One region of the Methylobacterium sp. CM6244 genome, then DNA from elsewhere that is predicted to be linked to it. Evidence: riboswitches for the same ligand, from Rfam matches in the RefSeq annotation. Region 1 holds a riboswitch; the other holds the start of a gene.
The links. A riboswitch is a leader RNA that binds a small molecule or an ion and turns the genes downstream of it on or off. The one in region 1 is predicted to bind cobalamin.

Region 1 (7,879 bases):
AACGATTGGAGCGCGCCGGCCTATCTCGCGCCCCGCCTCGCCGTCGCCGCCCTTCTGGTGGCGCTGATGGCGAGGCCGCTCGCATTGCTCGACCTCGACGAGGCGAACGCGAAGAGCCTCGGGCTCTCCCTCGGCCGGGTCCGGTTCCTCGCCGTGGCCGTCGCGGTGGCGCTCGGCGGCTTCGTGGTGGCGGGGGTTGGCGTCATCGGTTTCGTGGGGTTCGCCGCGCCGATCCTTGTCCGGCTCACCGGCACGCGCACGCTGCGCGCCCGTCTCATCGCCGCGCCCCTGCTCGGGGCCGCCCTGATCTGGCTCACCGATTCCGTGGTCCTGGCGCTCGCCCCCATCGCACAGGTGCCGACGGGGGCGCTGGCCTCCCTCGTCGGCGTGCCGATGCTGCTCTGGCTGCTGCCGCGCCTGCGCGGCGTCGGCGCGCTGCATCGCCCGGAGGGCGGCGCCTCGGCCCGGCTCACGCGGCCCTGGCGCCTGATCCTGGCCGGTGCGGTGTCGCTGGCCCTCCTCGTCTTCGTCGCGCTGACCCTCGGCCGCGACACGGCCGGCTGGCACTGGAGCCTCGGGGCCGGCCTCGAAGAACTGCTTCCCTGGCGCCTGCCCCGTATCGCCGCCTCGCTCGCGGCCGGCGCGATGCTGGCCATCGCCGGCACCCTGCTGCAGCGGCTCACCGGCAATCCCCTGGCGAGCCCCGAAGTGCTCGGGATCAGTTCCGGGGCCGCCCTCGGCCTCGTGGCCGTCACGATCGTCCTCGGCACGCCGGACCGGATGGCGCTGCTCGGCGCCGGCAGCCTCGGGGCCCTCGCGACCCTCCTGGCCATCGCGAGCCTCGGCCGCCGTGCCGACACCGTGCCCGAGCAGATGCTGCTGGCCGGCATCGGCCTCACCACCGGGTTCGGCGCCCTCCTCACCATCCTGATGATCAGCGGCGATCCCTCCGTGGTGATGCTGCTCGGGTGGACGGCGGGGTCCACGGCGCGGGTGGCGCCGGAGGATGCCGTCGCTGCCATCGCCATCCTCGTCCTCGGAGGCGCCTGCCTTCCCGCCCTGACCCGCTGGCTCGAGCTGCTTCCCCTCGGCGCTCCGACGGGCCGCTCGCTGGGGCTCGGCCTGCGCCGCAGCCGTCTCGTCACCCTGGCCTTGGCGGCGATCCTCACCACCGCGGCGACCTTGGTGGCGGGGCCGTTGAGCTTCGTCGGCCTCGTCGGGCCGCAGGTGGCGCGCTTGGCGGGCCTGACCCGGGCCGCGCCGCAACTCGCCGGTGCGGCCATCGCAGGGGCGCTGATCATGGTCGCGGCGGATTTCGTCGGACGGATGGCGTTCTTCCCCTACCAGTTCCCCCCGCCGGATTGGTGGCGACCCTCGTCGGCGGGCCGTTCCTGATGTGGCTGCTGGCCCGCCGTTGATCGTCTTTCGACAAGTTTCTTGCGGTGCTTGAATTGAATTGTTCCAAAGAAGGGTTGTGTTTCTTAGGCAACGCCGCCGCAACTTTTGTCATTAAATCTCAACTTTGACTTGCTGACAAAGACGCCGTGTGGATTCGTCTTGTCGAGACCCGATCTTGTTTTTGAATCGTTCTACGCGATGCATCGACAGGGAAATCTCGTTCTTTACCAATCAGGTCTGCGCCGTATTTCCGACGATCAAGGTCTTCCCTATGTCTGATGGCATGTTGCTCTCTTCTGGCACGTTCTCTCACAAAGCCGTGAGTGGCATGCGCTGCCTCGCCGGCGTCTCGACCGTGGCGCTGCTCGCCATGGTTCCCGCCCTGTGGAGCGGGGAAGCCTTCGCCCAGGCCGCTTCGGGCGGCACGGCGGCGGTGCAGCTCGACACCTTGTCGGTGCAGGGCTCCGGAAATGGTTCGGGAGGCGGCAATGGAGGTGGCGTGACGGCCGCCAATTCCTACGTCGTGCCCAGGAGCATGTCGGGAACGAAGACCAACGCGACCCTGCGGGAGATTCCCCAGTCGGTGTCCGTGGTCACTCAGAAGCAGCTCGAGGATCGCGGCGCAGAGAACCTGGCCGATGCGCTCGCCTACAGCGCCGGCATCCTCGCGTCGCCCCAGGGGCAGGATGGCCGCTTCGACCAGCTGATCATCCGTGGCTTCGACCAGACCCAGCGCGGCATCTACAAGGACGGGATGCGTCTGCCACAGACGAGCTTCTCCGGCTTCCCGATCGAGCCCTACGGCGTGGAGCGCATCGACGTGCTGCGCGGGCCGACCTCGGGCCTTTTCGGGCTCAACGATCCGGGTGGCCTCGTCAACTTCATCACCAAGAAGCCGACGGTCGAGCCGCTGCGGGAAATCTTTAGTTCCTATGGCAGCTTCAACCGCAAGCAGTTCGGCTTCGACCTGAGCGGCCCGCTCAACCCTGAGAAGACGATCCTCTACCGGATCACCGGCCTGCTGCGCGAAGGCGGCACGCAAGTGGATTACACGCCGCTGGACCGAATCTACATCGCGCCCGCGGTGACCTTCGCGCCTTCGGCGGATACCAGCCTGACGGTGCTCGGCAATTATCAGAGAGACCGCACCGGCGACACGTTCCGTGCCATCCCGCGCGAATACACCCGGGGCAGTAATCCCAATAAGTCGGAAATGCGCAGCCGCTTCCTCGGGGAGCCGGGCTTCTCGCGCTTCCTCGCCGAGCATTTCGAGGGCGGCTACCAGTTCTCACACCGGTTCGACGACCATTGGACCGTGCGCCAGAACCTGCGCTACGCCCATGCCTCGACCGACTACAACGCGATCTACTCCACGGGCGTCACCAATCCGGCGATGCCCAACACCGTCACCCGCGAGGCTCAGACCTGGCTTGAGGATTACGGCGTCTTCACCGTCGATACCCAGATCCAGCACGATGCGCAGTTCGGCAACATCAAGAACACCGCGCTGCTCGGGGTCGATTACAGCAAGATCAACAACAAGAGCGACCAGTACGGCGGTACGAGCTTCGGCCTGCTCGGGATCGGCCCGTTCGTCGGCCCGCTCAACATCCTCAATCCGGTCTACGGCCAGCCCGTCGCGCAACTTCCGCGCTCCCTCCTGTCACGGTTGCAGCAGGAGCAAGTCGGCGTCTACGCGCAGGATCAGGTCAAGTTCTACGATCGCTGGCTGCTCAGCATGAACGCCCGCTACGATTGGGTGACGACGAAAACCGATGCCCAGAACCCGGTCATCGATACCGTGCGCCAAATGCTCAACGCCGTCCCGTTCCCGAACGGCATTCCCACGAGCTTCGGCGCGAACCAGGACGCGCAATCCTATAGCGGCCGGGTCGGGCTCTCGTATCTTTTCGACAACGGCCTGACGCCTTATGTCTCGGCCGCGCGCTCGTTCAATGTGTTGCCGGTCTTCCTCCAGAACAGCACGATCGCGGTCGTGCCCGGCATCGGTGCGGTGCCGCTCACCTACAACATAACCCCGGCCAAGCCCGAGATCGGCGAGACCATCGAGGCCGGCGTGAAGTTCCAGCCGCCGGGCCAAGCCACCTCGGTTCTTTTCTCCGTGTTCAATACGAAGAAGACCAACGCCTTGTTCTTTAACCCCAGCGATCCGTTGCAGCAGGCCTTCTATCAGAACGGCGAAGTCGAGGTGAAAGGCTTCGAGAGCGAGGCCACCGTGGACCTCCTCGACGGCCTGAAGCTCATCTCGTCATTCACGGTCCTGCAGGCCGAAGTGACGAAGGACAATGCGCCGGACGGCAATCCCAGCGCGGTTGGGAAGCGGCCGATCCAGGTGCCGAACTTCACTGCCGCGACCTGGCTGGATTACACGATCCAGACCGGCATGTTCCGCGGACTCGGGATCGGCGGCGGTGTCCGCTACATCGGGGAATCGTTCGGCGATCCCCAGAACAACATCCGCGTGCCGGACTACGTCCTCTTCGACGCATCGCTCCGTTACACATACGAGAACTGGCGCTTCCAGGTGGCGGCCAACAACATCACGGACCGCGTCTATGTCGGCACCTGCTCGCAACAGGTCAATTTCGTCGGCTGCAATTATGGCGAAGGCCGCCGCGTGACGGGCTCCGTCACCTACCGCTGGTAGGCGATACGCATCCGATGAGATCGGCCCCGGATCGAACGGTCCGGGGCTTTTCTTTTGGGCTGTTGCCGTCACGTCGTTGACGCGGTCTCTCGCCCTCGACTAGCCTGACGATGACGGTTCCCCTTCGGGGGATCAAAAGGGAACGCGGTGAGGACGTTTTGTCCGATGCCGCGGCTGCCCCCGCAACTGTAAGCGGCGAGCCCATCATCAACACGTCACTGGGTCTTCGGGCCTGGGAAGACGATGAGAGGGCGTCGACCCGCGAGCCAGGAGACCTGCCGTCAGTCGTGGTCACACGCGAAACGCATCGGGCGGGGTGTCCTGGTGGGGTGTCGGGGCCCGCGCTCGCGTGGGGATCGGCTTCGTTCGCGGTGACGTGCCACTGCGCTGAGCCGCGCCTGCCGTTCGCCCGCGATGCCCGATCGTCCCTGTTCCTTCCATTGCAGACTCGCTCCACATCTTGCCCTCGGCGAGACCGTTTGGTCCTCCGCGCAGGCATTTTGCCCGGTTCGACGTATTGTAACGTTATAACATACGATCTAGCAGAGGGGGCGCGGCATTCGGCCAGCGATCACTCCGGTTTGCCAAAACGAACATGCCTACACAGGTCACCCACCGCGCCCCCGGGCGGATCTCCCCGGCCCGCGCCACCGCCCTGCTCGCATCGCTCCTCGGCTCGACCCTGCTCGCGGGCGAGGTCCGCGCCCAGGATTCCATCGGCCAGAATGCCGTCACCCTCGACCAGCTCACCGTGGAGGGGAGCGGGGTCGGCCTGACTCGCGCCAACCCGGTCGGGCTCAACCTCTCTACCCCCTCTCGCAGCGCCAGTCGCCTCGGCCTGACGCCGCTGGAGACCCCCGCCAGTATCGATGTCATCAGCGGCGAGACCGCCCGAATCCGGGGCCAGAACACGGTGGTCGAGGCGGTGACGCAGAACGCCACCGGCATCACCACCATCGCGTCGCCGGGCAACGGCAACGGCGCCTTCTCCAGCCGGGGCTTCGCCGGCCCGAACTCGATCCAGCAGCTCTATGACGGCACGCGGCTGTTCGTGGGCGCCGGCACGGTGACCTTCCCGTTCGACACCTGGAACGTGGAGCGGATCGAGGTGCTGCGCGGCCCGGCCTCCGTCCTCTATGGCGACGGCGCCATCGGCGGCGTGGTCAACGTGGTCTCGAAGAAACCGAGCTTCACGCCGATCCATGCCGCCCGCGCCGCCACCGGGTCGGACGGGCTCGCGCGCCTCGCCGTCGATCTCGGCGGTCCCATCGGCGATGCGGTGGCCTACCGCCTCAATGTCAGCGGCAACCGCGACGGCGGCTGGACCAGCCCGAACGGGGATTTCCGCAACCTCGCGGTCTCGGGCGCGCTGCTGTTCCAGCTCAACCCCGATCTCGCCGTCACGCTCAGCCACGATCTCGGCTACCAGGAGCCCGCGCGCTACTGGGGCACGCCGCTGGTCAATGGCCGGATCGTCCAGTCCCTGCGCAACAACAACTACAATGTCGACGGCGCGAAGATCGTCTGGGCCGATAACTGGACTCAGCTCAAGACCGAGTGGACGCCGAGCGCCGACATCACCATCCGGAACACCGCCTACCGGCTGCAGAGCCGTCGCCACTGGCTCGATGTGGAGCAGTACCGGTTCAATAGCGGTACGGGACGGATCGACAGGTCCGACTACCTTGAAATCTACCACAACCAAGAGCAGGTCGGGAACCGCTTCGACGCGGCGTTCAAGGGCAACCTGTTCGGCTTCCGCAACGAGTTCGCCATCGGGTTCGACGTCAACCACGTGGATTTCCGCCACACCAACAACTTCTCCAGCGCAGGCGGCGGCCTCGTCACCAGCGTCGATCCGTTCACCTACGATCCGGGCCTGTTCCCGGCCAATGGCCGCGCCAGCCCGGCCTATGCCACCAGCACCAACCAGGCCTCTGTCTTCGCCGAGAACCGGCTGATCCTCAGCGACCAACTCTCCTTCCTCACCGGAATGCGTTTCGATGCGCCGACCCTGCACCGCCGCAACCTGCAGACCGGCGACACCTTCGCGCGCTCGTTCGAGGCCCTGAGCTACCGGTTCGGCCTCGTCTACAACCCGACGCCGGATTCGGCCCTCTACGTGCAATACGCCACCGCCACCGATCCGGTGGGGAGCCTCATCAGCCTGTCGCAAACGAACGCCAATTTCGATCTCTCCACCGGCGAGCAGATCGAGGTCGGGGCCAAGGGCCTCGCGCTGAACGGCGCCCTCGAATGGACGGTGGCGGGCTACCGCATCGTCAAGGACAACCTGATCTCGGCGGTGCCGGGCCAGCCCAATGTCTCGACCCAGGTCGGCCGGCAATCCTCGCACGGGGTGGAGGGGGCGCTCGCCCTGCGCCTGCCCGATGGCTGGCGCATCGACGCCAACCTCGCCCTCCTGCATGCGCAATATGACGAGTTCCGGGAGGGAGCGGTGTCCTATGCGGGCAACCAGCCCAAAGACGTGCCGGAGCGCGTCGCCAATGTCTGGCTCAATTGGGCCTTCGCCCACGACTGGGAGGCGCGGATCGGGCTGCAGAATGTCGGCCGGGTCTTCAGCGACTTCTCCAACACCGCGCCGCGGCCCGACTACACCCTGGCCCATCTCGGCCTTGACCATCAGGTCACCCCGGCTTCGCGCCTGAGCCTTCGCGTCTACAACCTGTTCGACACAACCTACGCGATCAGCGGCAACGCCGTGGACGGGATCGGCACCAACTGGATCCTCGGGCGACCGCGCTCGTTCGAGGTCGCCTACAGCGTCGCGTGGTGAGCCTGTTCAAGCAGGGCAAGCGGTGGCTGGTCCTCGGCCATCGCTGGCTCGGCATCGGAACCGGGCTGCTCTTCGCCCTCTGGATCGGCTCCGGGCTGGTGATGCTCTATGTGCCGTTTCCGAGCTTGACGGAGACGGAGCGCCTCGCGCGTCTTCGCCCGATGGCGTGGGAGGCGGTCGCGGTCTCGCCGGACGAGGCGCTGGCCCAGTTGGGCGAGACCCGGATGCCCCGCAGCCTCGATCTGGAGATGCGTGGCGACGAGCCGATCTACCGGATGTCGTCCGGCGATGGCCGACGCATCACCCTTTCGGCGCGGACCGGCGCGCCGGCGGGTCCGGTCGATGCCGAGGCGGCCCAGCGCCTCACCGGGGCCGGTCCCGGCGCGTCCGTGGAGGAGGTCGCGCGCGACCAATGGACGGTGACGGCGCGCTACGATCCCCTGCGGCCCTTCCACAAGGTCGCCTTGAACGACGCGGCCGGCACGGAGCTCTATGTCTCGCAAGGGACGGGGGAGATCGTCCTCGACACGACGCGGTTCCAGCGCGGCTGGAATTGGGTCGGCGCCGTCACCCACTGGGTCTACCTCACGCCGCTGCGCGCCCGCGCGGAGTTGTGGCGCGACGTGGTGCTCTGGATCTCCGGCATCGCCGCCTTCACGGCGCTCACCGGCCTCGTCCTCGGGATCTGGCGCCTGCGCCTGAGCCGGCGCTACACGCGAGGACGCGTCACGCCCTATCGCGGGATGGCGCGCTGGCACCATTTCGCCGGGCTTATCGGCGGGATCGGGCTCACCACCTTCATCCTCAGCGGCTGGCTCTCGATGAACCCGAACCGCTGGTTCACCTCCCTCGCGCCGACCGCCGACCTGCGCGAGGCCTATGCCGGGGCGGACAACCCTGTCGGCCTCACGACCGGGAGCCTACGCGCGTTGGCCGCCGATGCGCCCCTCGGCCTGCATCTCGCGCGGATCGGCGGACACTGGGTCGCGATGGGGCTCGACCGCACCGGCAAACGG
Region 2 (7,879 bases), 260 kb from region 1:
CGCGCCCTCCAGCGCGGCCTCGACATCGGCGATGCCCTTGCCCGCATCGACGAAGCCGGTGGCAGCCTGTTCCGGCGCGCGTTCGGGATGGGCGAGCAAGGCCTCCGCCAGGGGGCCGAGCCCGGCCTCGCGGGCGGCTTGCGCCTTGGTGCGGCGCTTCACCTTGAACGGCAGGTAGAGGTCTTCGAGCCGTGCCTTTGTGTCGGCGGCGAGGATGCGCGCCTTCAAGGCCGGGTCGAGCTTCCCCTGGCCGTCGATGCTCTCGAGGATGGCGGCGCGGCGCGCCTCCAGGTCGCGCAGATAGGCGAGGCGCTCCTCCAGATCGCGGAGCTGGGAATCGTCGAGGCCGCCGGTGACCTCCTTGCGGTAGCGCGCGATGAACGGCACCGTCGACCCGCCATCAAGGAGTTCGACGGCGGCAGCGACCTGCCGCTCGGCGACCTTGAGCTCCGCCGCGATGGTTGCAGTGATGGCGGCCATGGAATCCTCGCGCGCGTGAAGGGGCCGCGGTGTCTACAGGCCGGGCCGGAGAGCGGTCAAACCGGAGGGGTGATCCGACGGATTTGAACTCGGGTCGATGCCGGGTGTCATGGTGGCGATAGACAGGATCCCGTCATTCCGGGGCCGCGTAGCGGAGCCCGGAATCCAGAGCCGCGACGCGTGCCGTATATCGCAGGCTTCGATTTGGTCCAGTTCAACGTCGCAAGGTCGGCGGTTCTGGATTCCGGGCTCGCCTTCAGCGCCCCGGAATGACGGTGCGGGTGGCAAAACCGTCGAGTTCCCGCCGCTCGATGATGAATCGTCGACCTGAGTTCGAAGCCATGGGCTCGATCCGACGGATTCCTGAGGAGCGGTCCTCGTGACAAACGCTGCATGTCGATACAGGTCGGCGAGCTGCGGCCGATGGACAAAGGCCCCGGCCCGGCGGAGACTTACTTCAACAAAAAACGGGTTTGGGAGAGAAATGCCATGAGGCTCAGGCTTGGTCTGGCCGTGCTCGCCGTCGCCTTCGCAGGCGTGGCCGCAGCAGAGCCCCCGACCTTCCAGGTCGATCCGACTTGGCCTAAACCCTTGCCGAACAACTGGATCATGGGCCAGGCGTCCGGCGTCGCGGTGGATGCTGAGGACCGGATCTGGGTGGTGCAGCGCCCGCGCTCCCTCACCGATGACGAGAAGGCCGCCAGCCTCACGCCGCCACGTACCAAATGCTGCCACCCCGCTCCGCCCGTGCTCGTCTTCGACCAGGCGGGCACCCTCGTCCGGTCATGGGGCGGGCCGGGCGAAGGCTATGATTGGCCGCAGAACGAGCACGGCATCCATATCGACCACAAAGGCTTCGTCTGGCTCGCCGGCAATGGTGAGCAGGATGGCCTGATCCTGAAATTCACGCCGGAGGGGAAATTCCTCCTGCAGATCGGCAAGCAGGGTCCCCAGACCAACAGCCTCGACACGACCCGCCTCGGACGGCCCGCCGCCATGCAGGTGGACCCCGAGACCAACGAGCTTTTCGTCGCCGACGGTTACTTCAACCACCGGGTCATCGTGTTCGATGCCGAGACCGGAGCGTTCAAGCGGATGTGGGGCGCCTACGGCAAGCCGCCCACCGACGAGACCCTGCCCGCCTACGACCCGGCCGCCGCCCCGGCGCAGCAATTCCGCAACCCGGTCCATTGCGTCCAGATTGCCCGCGACGGGCTGGTCTATGTCTGCGACCGAGCCAACGATCGGGTCCAGGTGTTCCGCCGCGACGGCAGCTTCGTGAAGGAGTTCTTCGTGGAAAAGAACACCCGCGCCAACGGCTCGGTCTGGGAACTGGCGCTCTGGCCCGACCCCGACCAGACCTACCTCCTCAACGCGGACGGCGCCAACAACGAGGTCCGCACCCTCAAGCGCGACACCGGCGAAGTGCTCGGCGCCTTCGGCCGCAACGGCCGCATGGCCGGCGACTTCCACTGGGTCCACAACCTCGCCGTGGACAGCAAGGGCAACGTGTTCACCACGGAGGTGGACACGGGCAAGCGCGCGCAGAAGTTCTTGTTTCGAGGGGAGATGGTAGTGCGGAAGCGGGTGGCCCCGTAGATCGACCGAGAACCGCGATACAGGTCCCATCGGGCCCCCCTTCGGGTATCCACCTCCGACGGCTTCTAAGGATTTAATCCTAAAATAGCTCGCCCCGCTCGCACGAGCTACGATATTCACACATCTCGCGGGTACCGCGGGTCCCCTCTCCTGGAAGGAGAGGGAGCCCGTCGCGCCTCATGTCGAACCCGCTTGGATCGAGCGAACAGCCTTCGAGCAGCTGTGTGAATCCGGTAGATCGCATGAGAGAGACCGGCGCGACGGAGCTCTCTCGGCTGTCGGGCCGGAGATTGTCGCCTCACCGGGCATCGACGAGGTTGAAGCTTGTGAGGCAGGCATGCTTCACGAGGGCGGCATGCGGGATGACCGTGGCCGGAGTGGTGCCGAACGGGGCGCCGTCATCGGCATCCTCCGGATCCTTGTATTCACCCTCGACGTACTTCGTCTCGCAATCATTGTACTTATTGCATGTGGCGAGCTTGGTGCAGATGACCTTACTGTTCTGCTGATAGATGTAATATGTCGCGCCGGAATAGGGTGGGCGCCCGAAGACTTCGGTCCTGATCGTGATGGGAGCGGCTGTATGGATGCCGGCCGCCTGTGCCTGGAATGCGACCGCCGACAGGCCGATCGCCGCGAGGATGATGGTTTTCATGGTGTGGACCTTTCGGTTCGCAGTCCGGTTTCGGATAATGCCGGATCGAGGCAGCGAGGCCGTCCACGGCCGCATCGCTTGCAAGAAACCTCATCCGTTCTGACGACGGATGGGTTTCTGCTGTTCCGTTCCAGGGCCGGCGCCTCGATACGATAAGTATTTATACGAATATTTGGGATATCAGACGTAGTAACCTGGGATCCAACGGGTCCGCATTGGGTTCCAATGGCCCGGAATGTAGGGTCCGGGCTGGTTGGTCGCGTGGCACGACGCGATCCAGACCGGTCCGTGACGGCAGATCTGACCGTAGCGCCCGACCCATGCGGTCCTGGTTACCAGATCGCCCACCGAAGCGGCCTCATCCACACTATTGACTGTCGCACTCAGCGGCATCTCTGCTGCATCGGCCGCAGAAATCATTGTGGCCGCGATGATCGCGGCTCCGATAAATACCTTCATCGTCTTTTTCCTCGTCGTCTTTGACTTGAGAATACCGGCGCCGTTGCCGGTAAAACGGGGATATGCCTCCCAAAAACGACAGTCAACGAGATAGTTAGACCAAATGGTCAGAAACGCTGCGCATCACGCTTTGTTGATTGTATTGATCAAGTAGAGGCAAGATTTAATAGATAATACAAAATCCGCGCAGAGCAGCGTCCAACCCGGACGCATCGGGCGTCAGCGCCAAGCCTTTGTCCGCAAAGGCATACTTCCGCCGAGCCGGTTTCTCAGTCGTCCGAATGCGCTCGACGCCCGCATAACGAGGGGAACGGTCGAGCAGAGGAAGACCTGTGTCAGAAGCGCCCCGCCACCGTCAACCGCACGGCCATGGGCTCCACCGGATGAAGATGCGTGTCCGCTACGCCGCCGGCCGGCTCGCCGCGCAGGCGCGACTCGTAGAAGTAATCGATCTGACTCGCCTTGACGTTGAGCAGGTTGAGGATGTCGAGCTGCACCGTGAGGCCGTTCTCGAAGTTGTAGCCGATGCGGCCATTCACCAGCGTGGTCGGCTTCGAGCGGACGGAATTGTCCTCGATGAGCGGGCGCGGCCCGAAATAGCGAAGCCGCATCGTGCCGAACCAGCCGAGCGCCTCACCGAGGGTAAAGCCGGCCGCCGCGATGGCGGTGGGGGCGGCGGGAATGCGGCTCCCCGCTGGGTCGCGATCGGCGAAGCGCGCATGGGTGACGGTGAGGTCGGCATCGAGAGCGAGCCAGGGCGTGACCGCGTAGTGGTTGGTCCACTCGATGCCGGTGCGCCGGCTCGGGCGGCTCGGCTCGGTGGTGCCGGCATCGCCCACGAACAGGTTCTCGGAGTCGAAATCGAGCTGGAACAGCGTCACGGTCGATTCGAGACCGGCGATGGAGCGGTTGCGCAAGCCCACCTCCGAGCCCACCGAGCGCACCAGCAGGGGCACCCGGTCGAGGGGGAACAGAGGGTTGCCCGGATCGACCGTGATGGTCGCGCCCCGCGCGTCGTTGGAATGGAAGCCCTCGCCGTAATTCACGAACAATTCGGTCTCGGCCCAGGGGCCGAACACGACGCCGAGCTTAGGGCTGACGATGCCGTCCCGCGCATGGCCCGAATTCAACGGATTGTTCGATCTCACGGTGGCGTCGTAGGCATCGGCGCGGAGGCCGACGCTGGTGCGCAGCCACTCGGTCCAACGCAGGCGGTTCTCAAAGTAGAGGGCAGCGCTGCCCTCCTGCACGCGGTCGTCGCGCACGGTGGAGAGGGAGGTGCGCGCCTGCGTGTTGAACAGTCCCACATGGATGTCGTCGAACCGCGCCTGCACGCCGATTTCGTTCTCCATGGGCAGGCCGAACAGCTCACCCTTGAACACCCTGGCGATCTCGCCGCCGGCGACGGTGCGGCTGTCGAGCTGGCGGAACTGGTCGCCGTTGACCGGGTCGTTGAGGAAATAGGTGAAGTTGTTGAACAGGTTGAGGTTTGAGCGGATGACGTAGGCGCTGGCGCGGGTGACGCCACCATCGTCCGACCGGCTCCAGCGGCCCGACAGGGAGAAGCGGCTGGCATCGCCGCCATCGCTCGGATCGAGAGTGCCGAAGCGGCCGATCACGCCTTCGGAAATGGCCCGCTGCGGAACCTGGTTCGTCGCCGTCCAGCGGTTGGAATAGGCCATGCCGGTGAGGGAGAACCCGTCGAGGGCAGTGCCCTGGCTGTAGCGGAGAACGCCGTTGAGCTTGCGGATGTCGTCCGGCACCACCCAGGGGCCGTCATAGACCTGAGCCTCGCCAGCGGCGAGGAGCGTCCCCTCCCCGAGGGGTGCGGAGGCGATGGTGAGCGCCCGCTTGTAGGCGAAGCTGCCGAGGGAGGTGAGCGCCAGAGGGCGGGGCACCGCGTCGATCGTGTCGATCCGCACCGATCCGGCGGAGGCGAAATCCCCGTCACGGGCGAAATACGGGCCCTTGTGGAACTCCACCGCGCCGACGAGTTCGGGAATGAGGAAGTTGATGTCGGCATAGCCCTGGCCGTGGCCATGGGTGCGCATATTGGCCGGCATGCCGTCGATGGTGATGGCGATGTCCGTGCCGTGGTCGAGGTTGAAGCCGCGCAGGAAGTACTGGTTGGCTTTTCCCTCGCCGGAATGCTGCGTGACGATGAGGCCGGGCACGGCTTCCAGCACCTCGCCGGGGCGGGTCACCGGGCGATCGTTGAGGGCCCTGCCGGTGATGACGCCCGAACTCGACGTCAGCGCGGGAGCGGACAGGGCGCCGAACGCCTCGGCCCCGCCGGCTCCGCCCGTGGCCCCGCCGAGACCGGGACCGGCCGCTGCAGGGGGCGGGCGCATGTCGGCGGCCACGGAGAGTTCGTTGAGGGTCGCCTCGGCGGTGGTTGCCGTCCCGGACTGAGCAAGAACCGGCGAGGCGGATGCCAGAAATCCGAGGGCGAGGAGCGGAGGGACGAGACGGGCGGACACAGGCGGAGACCTCGGGCAACGGCAGTGGCACGTCACTGCGAACGAAGCCGATCCCTACGCGAGCGCAGGCCCCGACACCCCACCAGGACACCCCGCCCGATGCGCTTCGCGTGTGACCACGACTGACGGCAGGTCTCCTGGCTCGCGGGTCGACGCCCTCTCATCGTCTTCCCAGAAGCCGGAGCCTCCAGTGACGTGTTGATGATGGGCTCGCCGCTTACAGTTGCGGGGGCAGCCGCGGCATCGGACGCAAGATCCTCACCGCGTTCCCTTTTGATCCCCCGAAGAGGAACCGTCAGTCTCAGGCTAGGTCGGCCGCGACGAGACGGTCAATTGCGAGATGATCCCGCGCCGATCATCGCCGCTGCCCTGTCGCATTGCAGCAACGTCCGGCGTCAATCCGGTAGAGCGTCGAGGTTCGTCGGCTCCTCGATGCGGCGGCCGTTCTTCTCGGCCCGGAAGCGCTTGCCCATCTCGTAGGCCGATTTGCGCATGCGCATGATCCCACCGAGCGGCCGGTGCGCGGCCAGCCCGTGCCAGGGGCTGAACGACAGGCTGTCATCGACATAGGCGGCACGGGCCTCGCTCCAGCTTGCCTGCGGCGCGGCGGTGAGGGTGGCGATGGTACGGTAGGGGCTCGCGGTCTCAGGCCAGATTACGGAGGCGTCCTCCACCGGCATGTCGTCGAGGTTCAGGCACAGCTGCGCCCGCAATTCCCAGGTGCCGCCGTGGATGCGAAAATGCTCCATCACCGCCTCGCGGATCGCGTCGGCGGCGCTCGTGTCGTCCAGAGGCTTGTTCGCCAGCGCTCTCATTTCGGGAGAGACCGGGACGAGGGAGATCTTGGCGATGTGATCGCCGAAGCGCAGCGGGACCTGACTGTAGAAACTGTCGCCCAGGAGATGCGTCTCGGGCTGCCCACCGAGGGTCGCCAGGGTCGGGCTCGGCGAACCGGTGGTCGCGACGACTGCGCTCTGCACGCCCCGAAGCGCCGCCGATGCGGCCTTCTTCAGTCCCTCCGCCCGGTCCGTGGTCTTGGCGAGGAGCTTTAGGGTCGCGAGGAACGGCTTCGGTCCCGGTGCCGAGAAGGCCGGGCCGTTGACGAGCACGAAATCCTGCGTGGCATCCCCTTCCGAGCCTTCAAGACGCTCTCCCTCGACACCGAGGACCTTGATCGCCACGCCGCGTGGGGTGGAGACGCTGTCGTCCAGGATGTCGCCCGGAATGGTCGAGAAGCGCATCACCACGGGGTAGCGCCCCGGCTTCGCGAACAGGCCCTGCGCCAATTCGGGGGGCAGGTCGGCCGCAATCTCCAACTCGGCTCTCAGCGCGCCATGCGCCTTGGCATGGACGCTGCGGATGGCATGGCCGCCATCGGCGAGCGTCTTCTCGCTGATGGAGCGCATGGTCTCGTTCAGGGCCCGGCTGGTCTCGGCCTCGTCGGCTTCGAGGGTCTCGATGGAGGGCGTGTAGCGCAGGTAGTCGGTCTCGATGGCCAAGGGTGCTGCTCCGGGGGAAGGCGGATTCCGCGCCCCGAGGCGTTTCGACGGCCTCCGGGGAACCGGGCGGCTCCGCAACCTGATGGTGTTCCAGCTTAGGAAGCCCCGACCTCTCCTCCCGTTCCGATCCCTGCGGCGCCTCGCCAAGTCGTGAAAGCGCCCGGCGATCAGGCGGCGTTGTCCCAGGTCTCGCTGATCGGGCGACCGGCGCGCACGAGACGCGCGCGCAGGACGACGTCACCGGCTGGCAGCGGCGTCGGCGGGCGCCATTCTACGTAGAGACGCCAGCCACCCGTCTGGGGCACCCGTTCCACCACCGGATCGACCATGGTGCCGGCACTGGCCGAGACCTCGGCCGCGATGTCACCGTCAGGGCCGGTGGGCAGGCCCGGCCCTTCGAAATCGATGACGTAGAGGCGCCGCTCCGGGCTCGGCGGCGTGGTCGGGCGCAGGCGCTCGGCCGAACCGACGCGGGTGGAGACCACCCGGGCGAGCGCGCTCAGCACGGCGGTATCCGGTTCGGCCCCCACGGTGGCGAGGGTGTAGGCGAGGTCGAGGGCACTCCCCGCCGCGACGGCAGCATCCGGCACGAAGGCAGCGACGATGTTGTCCATGTACTCCTCGCGGGACGGGATTTCGAAGAGTTGCACCGCTCCGGCGCCGAACCCCGCCTGGGGCGTGACCCAGAGGCCGGGCCGGGCCTCGTG

Region 2: it holds a riboswitch for cobalamin, as region 1 does, so the genes downstream of both, ACYQML_RS04735 (TonB-dependent receptor) here and ACYQML_RS05970 (TonB-dependent receptor) in region 1, are expected to answer to the same signal.

Annotation. Positions count from the first base shown of each region.
Region 1 is NZ_CM139247.1:1,293,304-1,301,182, forward strand. Features, by position in the region: gene fhuB (Fe(3+)-hydroxamate ABC transporter permease FhuB) at 1-1,395, shown strand, start outside; gene ACYQML_RS05965 (TonB-dependent siderophore receptor) at 1,727-4,066, shown strand; cobalamin riboswitch at 4,164-4,363, shown strand; gene ACYQML_RS05970 (TonB-dependent receptor) at 4,662-6,863, shown strand; gene ACYQML_RS05975 (PepSY domain-containing protein) at 6,857-7,879, shown strand, end outside.
Region 2 is NZ_CM139247.1:1,035,845-1,043,723, forward strand. Features, by position in the region: gene ACYQML_RS04715 (Tex family protein) at 1-480, opposite strand, end outside; gene ACYQML_RS04720 (NHL repeat-containing protein) at 970-2,079, shown strand; gene ACYQML_RS04725 (hypothetical protein) at 2,378-2,734, opposite strand; gene ACYQML_RS04730 (hypothetical protein) at 2,915-3,193, opposite strand; gene ACYQML_RS04735 (TonB-dependent receptor) at 3,529-5,673, opposite strand; cobalamin riboswitch at 5,784-5,985, opposite strand; gene ACYQML_RS04740 (catalase family protein) at 6,069-7,172, opposite strand; gene ACYQML_RS04745 (OpgD/OpgG family glucan biosynthesis protein) at 7,340-7,879, opposite strand, start outside.